Regions from separate parts of the Endozoicomonas sp. PH6C genome, predicted to be linked through region 1. Evidence: predicted binding sites of a transcription regulator. Region 1 holds the regulator's gene; each other region holds the start of a gene.
The links. Region 1 encodes PhoB, which activates phosphate uptake and scavenging genes when phosphate is short. Its sites were predicted from a motif close to TGTCATANNNNTGTCANA; they were not measured.
Positions count from the first base shown of each region.

Region 2: ACOMG9_RS01935 (choice-of-anchor I family protein) is a predicted target of PhoB. The motif match lies at 742-759, and genes of this name have one in related genera.
Region 3: ACOMG9_RS20050 (Na/Pi symporter) is a predicted target of PhoB. The motif match lies at 1,365-1,382, and genes of this name have one in related genera.

Region 1 is NZ_CP185342.1:141,953-144,227, forward strand. It holds gene ubiA (4-hydroxybenzoate octaprenyltransferase) at 1-463, shown strand, start outside; gene phoB (phosphate regulon transcriptional regulator PhoB) at 793-1,482, shown strand; gene phoR (phosphate regulon sensor histidine kinase PhoR) at 1,527-2,275, shown strand, end outside.
Region 2 is NZ_CP185342.1:500,590-502,864, forward strand. It holds gene ACOMG9_RS01930 (hypothetical protein) at 42-602, opposite strand; gene ACOMG9_RS01935 (choice-of-anchor I family protein) at 811-2,275, shown strand, end outside.
Region 3 is NZ_CP185342.1:5,442,965-5,445,239, forward strand. It holds gene moeA (molybdopterin molybdotransferase MoeA) at 1-1,218, shown strand, start outside; gene ACOMG9_RS20050 (Na/Pi symporter) at 1,457-2,275, shown strand, end outside.

The DNA of each region.
Region 1 (2,275 bases):
CAAAAGACACACTCATCTGCCTCAGGTGGTTTTGGGGGCTGCTTTTGGCTGGTCGATACCCATGGCTTTTGCGGCTCAGAGTGGCTCGTTGGGAAACATCGTCTGGCTGATGTTTCTGGCCAATCTCTTCTGGACAGTAGCTTACGATACTCAATACGCCATGGTGGATCGTGACGATGATCTGAAAGTAGGTATCAAGTCCACAGCCATTCTATTTGGCGAGATGGATAACCTGATTGTTGGTTGCCTGCAGGTACTTACCCTGATGACACTGGCCATGGCAGGCCATCAACTGGAGTTAGGTGCTCTCTATTATCTCTCATTGTTGGCTGTCGCAGCCCTTTTCGTTTACCAGCAATGGTTAACCCGTCGTCGTGAGCGTGAAGCCTGCTTCAAGGCGTTTCTCAGTAACCACTGGGCCGGAGCCATTGTATTTGCAGGTTTCGTGTTGAGTTATCTTTGATCTTCAATCCGGCTTAGAGCCTGGTAAGTATTGCTACTTATGGTGGCTGTAGGGATAAATGGCGAAAAGCCTTACCCTGTAAACCCTGAGGGATCTTTTTATTTTTAAGCTGCAATATCAGCCTTTAGTGTGTCATCTGCCTGTAACATTTCAAAGGTGTAATGTCCGGTGTATAGTGCGGTTGATCAAAGTAGTGAGAAACAGCCTGAGCGATAGGAAAGGTGCTGTCCTGAGACACTACCATCCTGGTATAGCCCCAATGAGCTTCAGCTGATAGATGCCAGAACGTCACCGCCGAAATCGAATCGACAGATAACAGGTAGAGATTAATGCCAGGAAAGACCATTCTGATCGTAGATGACGAAGCACCGATTCGCGAAATGGTGACCGTTGCTCTGGAAATGGCAGGGTATGACTGTCTTGAGGCAGCAGATGCCAGAGAAGCGCACTCTCTGATTGTGGATAACAAACCCGATCTGATCTTGTTGGACTGGATGTTACCAGATGTCTCTGGAATTGAACTGGCCCGTCGTCTGAAGCGCAATGAGCTGACCTCTGAAATACCCATTGTTATGTTGACGGCCAAAGGTGAAGAAGACCACAAAATCCAGGGACTTGAAACCGGTGCCGATGACTACATCACCAAGCCTTTTTCTCCCCGCGAGCTGGCTGCTCGTTTAAAAGCGGTTCTCCGTCGTACAGGCGGATTTGATAACCAGTCTCCCATTGTCATCAAGGGATTGGAGCTGGACCCTGTCAGCCACAGAGTCTCTATTGATGGCTCACCTGCTGAAATAGGACCTACCGAGTACCGTTTGCTGCAGTTTTTCCTGACGCACCAGGAGCGTGCCTATACCCGTGGGCAGTTACTGGATCAGGTCTGGGGTGGCAACGTTTATGTGGAAGAGCGAACCGTTGATGTACACATTCGACGCTTGCGTAAGGCCTTAGGTGATAACTACGAAGCCTTTGTGCAAACGGTTCGTGGTACTGGATATCGTTTCTCAACGAGGGTGTAAACCTTTTATGCTCAGTGCTCAGCAGTTATCTGGCCGGGAGTAATATGACAACAATTTCAAAAACCCATTTGCTGAGCCGCATGATCGCCTACGTGATTGTCGGGTTTTCCCTGGGCTGGTTGTTTGGAGAGCCTTTTTTAGGACTCTGTGTGGTCATGGGAGGTTATTTTGTCTGGAGCTTCCGTCAGCTTTTCAAGCTGCTGGACTGGCTGAATGACCCCAAGGCCAGGAGCAAAGAGCCTCCTGAGAGTAAAGGGTTCTGGGGGCAAATTTTTGATGGTATCTATCGATTGCAAAAACAGCACAGTCGTTCCCGGCAAAAGCTGGCCGGAGTGATTGAACGTGTTCAGGAATCAACTGCTGCGCTGAACGACGGTGTTGTAATGATAGATAATCAGGGCAACCTGGAATGGTGGAATCCCGCCGCTGGAACTTTGATAGGGCTTAAGACGCCTGACGATCAGGGGCAGTTGATTACCAATCTGCTACGTGATCCAAGGTTTGCCGACTACTTTGAGCAGGGTGGTTATCAAAAAGCTCTTGAGATCCCCTCGCCAATCAACCCGGATCATCAACTGCAATTTAATATAACGGTTTATGGCAAAGGCAATCGTCTCATGACCGTTAGAGATGTCACGCGCTTGAATCAGCTGGAAGTCATGAGAAAAGACTTTGTTGCCAATGTCTCCCATGAACTGAGAACACCACTGACGGTTGTGTCTGGATACATCGAAACCATGCTGGACAGTCTGGGCCCGGATTCAGGTCTGCCCCCTGTTTGGGAAAAAGCACT
Region 2 (2,275 bases), 360 kb from region 1:
CCCAGAGCTCTGGTTTGTCGTTCTCGATTACCTAAAACTCATTACCTTATCCTATGGAGAGATTCTACAACTTCTGATAGTGGTGTGTGTAAACTTAAGTTTTCACATAAGCTCTTAAACTGCTCGTTGCCTACAATTATTTCTTTAACTCTTGATAGTAGATTGTTTAACTTTTCATATAGTTGACTCTCTGGTTTTTCAAAATTTTGCAAACAAAATTGATCGAGCGAAACTGCTCGTGTTTGTTGCAAATTAAGATCAGCTGTAGCCTCATAGAAGGCTGGTGGAAAAACAGGAAAAGGCAACTTAGGCATGTTCATAACAAACAAAGATTTTACACTCAAATCTTTTCTGGTAGATCTGTGTTGCAATTCAGAAAGCAATATCCTGATATCGTCAATCATTATATTCAAACCACTGTTAAAACTAATAGACTTATATATTTCATAGTTTTGACTTCCCGGAGGCATAATTTTTAATGATAACACGTTACACAAAAGTATAAATTTCTCAGCTGCTTGAAATATTTTAGGATTTGCATTTGCCGCTGATGCGGATGCTATGAAGTAAAAAAAAAGTAATGTTAATAATTTTCTCATCATAAACTGCCTTTATCGATGGTCAGACTGTTTCAAGGTAGCATTTTTTTTGAGAAATATGACAGCGGGGTATTCCTTTATGCTATAGCCTCTCCAGTGGTGGGACGAGAAAAGCCAGTTTTTGTCGTCTTTGTGTCAACAATGTCATTAAATAGTCATTTGTAACCGTTATAAAAAGCCCTGATCAAATTGAATAAAATCAGGAATCTCAATGGAACTGAAACTCGCTCGCAACGCTATCACTCTGGCAGCTCCCTTCATTTTGGCTGGCTGTTCAATGGTTCAGGAAAACGTTGAAGTTTCCCATCCCACCATGGAGCCGATCGCTCGATATGCTTCTGGCAGTTACCATAAAGGGGCTGCAGAGATTGTGGCCTGGCATAAAGCCAGTCAATCTATCTATGTTGTCAACGCCCTGGATAAAACCGTAGATATTCTCAGCGGTAAATCACTCAAGGGGCAGCCTCTGGCTAATCCGACCATGGATTCCAATATACTCAAAATTGGCAAGATCAATCTTGAATCCAGTATTGACGGCATGAAGCTGGGCACCGCCAACAGCGTTTCTGTTCATGGCGATCTGCTGGCTGTTGCTGTTGAAAACAGTGACAAACAAAAGAAAGGCGTTGTCATAGTTTATAAGCTCGATTCTGAAGGTGGCGCTGTATTCAGTGACTATAAGGTTGTAGGTGCACTGCCTGATATGGTGACCTTTACGCCCGATGGAAAATACCTGCTGACAGCGAACGAAGGTGAACCCTCATCGGATTACAAAATTGACCCGGAAGGTTCAGTCAGTGTCGTCAAGGTTACCTCTGAAGGCAAACTGGAAGAACCACGTCATGCTACTTTCACTGCTTTCAACAAGGGGTACTCCAGAAACAGTGAGCTGCCAGAGGATGTCAGGGTTTTTGGTCGTGATGCTTCTGTGGCTCAGGATCTTGAGCCCGAGTACATAGCCGTTTCTGATGATTCCAGAACAGCGTACGTCTCTCTGCAGGAAAACAATGCCCTGGCATTGGTTGATATTGCCAATGCTCGCATTGATTCTATTGTTCCCCTTGGTTACAAGGATTATGGTCAGTTTGCGATGGATGCCAGTAATAAAGACGGTGGTGTGAATCTGCAAAAATGGAGTGGTGTCTATGGTATGTATCAGCCAGATACCATTGCTACCTATTCCGTGAAAGGTAAAACCTATGTTGTAACAGCCAACGAAGGTGATGCCAGAGATTATTGGTACAAAGCTGCTTCTGAAGCTCAATGTCTGGCTTCTGGTGGTCTGAAATACGATGATGAAGACGGTTGCCTGGGGTTCACAGAAGAAGTTCGTACCAAAAAGGTTAAGGTGGCCCTGGAGCACCCTAACGCTGAAGCAGCCAAAGACCAGAAAAAGCTGGCTCGTCTGAAAATTACCAACACTCTGGGTGATTCGGATAACGACGGCAAGTTTGAAGAACTTTACTCCTACGGAGCACGCTCATTTTCTATCTGGAACGAAACAGGTGAGCTGGTCTATGACTCAGGCAGCGACTTTGAAGAAGTGACGGCCGCTGTGCTGGGTAAACACTTCAACAATAATGACGAAGAAACCAAAGGTGATAACCGCAGTGACGACAAAGGCCCTGAGCCAGAGGCATTGGCTGTGGGTGAGATTGATGGACGTCAATATGCGT
Region 3 (2,275 bases), 1.9 Mb from region 1:
CCGGGGCTCATGCCCCTGCACGAAGGGCTTGAGAAACTGATGACAGAAACACCGGTCGTCACTGAAACTGAAACAGTGGCTCTGGCTGACTCCCTGGACAGGGTTATCTCTGAGGCAATTATTTCGCCGGTTAACGTTCCGTCCCATGATAATTCAGCCATGGACGGGTATGCAGTCCGTTTCAGTGACCTGGCACCACATTCAATACTGCCGCTGGCCGGAAAATCTCTGGCCGGGCACCCCTATCAGGGTTCTATGCCCCCTGGCCACTGTATAAGAATCATGACAGGTGCTTCCATTCCTGTAGGTGCCGATACGGTCATCATGCAGGAGCAGGCCGAGATAACCGAACAGGGTATTGCTTTCAGCAAGCTACCCTCTCAGTCAAGCAATAATGTTCGCCGTGCCGGTGAAGATATTCCTCAAGGTTGTCAGGTTTTTGAAAAGGGACACATCATCAAAGCCCAGGATATAGGTCTGCTGGCTTCATTGGGAATCCCTGAAGTTCCAGTCATTCGCAGAATAAAAGTAGCGCTCTTTTCCACGGGTGATGAACTGAAGCTGCCCGGCGAGACTCTCGGACAAGGTAATATATACGACAGCAATAGGTTTGCAGTATCAGCGATGCTCAAGCGACTGGGTGCAGAAGTGATTGACCTTGGAAAACTCCATGATGACCGCGACGAGATCCGGAAAGCTTTTCTGAAAGCTGATCAGCAGGCTGATGCAGTTGTCACCTCTGGTGGGGTATCCGTAGGTGACGTCGACTTTGTCAAAGATATTCTCAGTGAAATAGGCCATACTTCGTTCTGGAGGCTGGCCATTAAACCCGGCAAACCCTTTGCCTTTGGTAAACTTCCCAACAGTGTTTTCTTTGGGCTACCCGGCAATCCGGTTTCCGCTACGGTAACTTTCCAACAATTGGCAGCGCCCGCATTGCAACATATGATGGGAGCAGAACCAACTCCTGCTGCTGAACTACCAGCAACGTGCCTCACTCCCCTAAAGAAACAACCCGGTCGCCTGGAATTCCAGAGGGGCATTCTCTCAACCAACGAGAGAGGAGAAGCCGAGGTAGTCACATCGGGCAGTCAGGGGTCGGGGATTCTCCGATCCATGAGTATGGCTAATTGTTACATCATTTTGCCCGCTTCCCAGGGAAATATTGAGGCAGGAGAAACGGTTAGAGTGCAGTTGTTCGATAAACTTCTCAGGTAACTACTCCCTGTTCTGCAGGTTGTCGCATCACTCTGGCTCCCATGCTTTTGGGACCTCCGGGTTCCGGCATGGAAAAGGGTTGCCCCGAAAACGAGCACTGTCATATTTCTGCAGTCTTTGCCCTGGTCCTGGAGGGTTTTTAAATATTTCAAAAAAATGTCATAACTGTAATATTTCTGAAACAAAACACCTATATTTTCGCCATCATCTCTATCCACACAGCACCAAGGTGCAGAAAATGTCTGAAGCAACTAGTCAAGCCAGCACCAAAGCTGACTATAAATACACCAGCAGGCACTATGGCCGTATCTGGCTGAGAGTTATCCTCTGGATCTATGCTCTCCTGGTTGCCGTCAGTGTAGTGGGCTCTGGTTTTAAAATGGCCGTAGGTGGCGCAGAAGCAGCTGCAGAGCTGTTCAGCTTTGCCAACAACACTATGCTGGCACTGATAGCCGGTACCCTCGCCACGGCTCTGGTTCAGTCTTCCAGTACAGTAACCTCTGTTATCGTTGGCCTCGTGGCTGGCGGCCTGCCGGTAGAGATGGCGATCCCCATGATAATGGGAGCCAATATTGGTACCACCATCACAAATACTCTGGTCAGTCTGGGTCACATGGGTTGCGACAAATCCTTTAAGCGAGCTTTTGCTGCTTCGACAGTTCACGACTTCTTTAACTATCTGGCGGTTCTGATTCTGTTGCCTCTGGAATTGATGACCGGCTTCCTGAGCGATATTTCACAGCACGTAGCCGCACTGTTGGTAGGTGGCTCTGCTATTGATATGGGCAGCCTGAATTTCGTCAAACCCCTGACCAAGCCGGCCGTGAATATTGTCAAGGATTTTGCAGGCCTCCTGCCCGACAGCACACTGGCTGGCCTGACCATGATCGCCTTCGGTATCTTCCTTATCTTCAGCTCGGTCGTAAGACTGGGCAAGCTGCTGAAAAAAGTTATGGTGGGACGTGCCAGGGACATTCTGCACAAGTCTATTGGTCGTGGTCCGATTTCCGGTATTGCCTCCGGTACTGTTATGACCGTAATGGTGCAATCCTCTTCT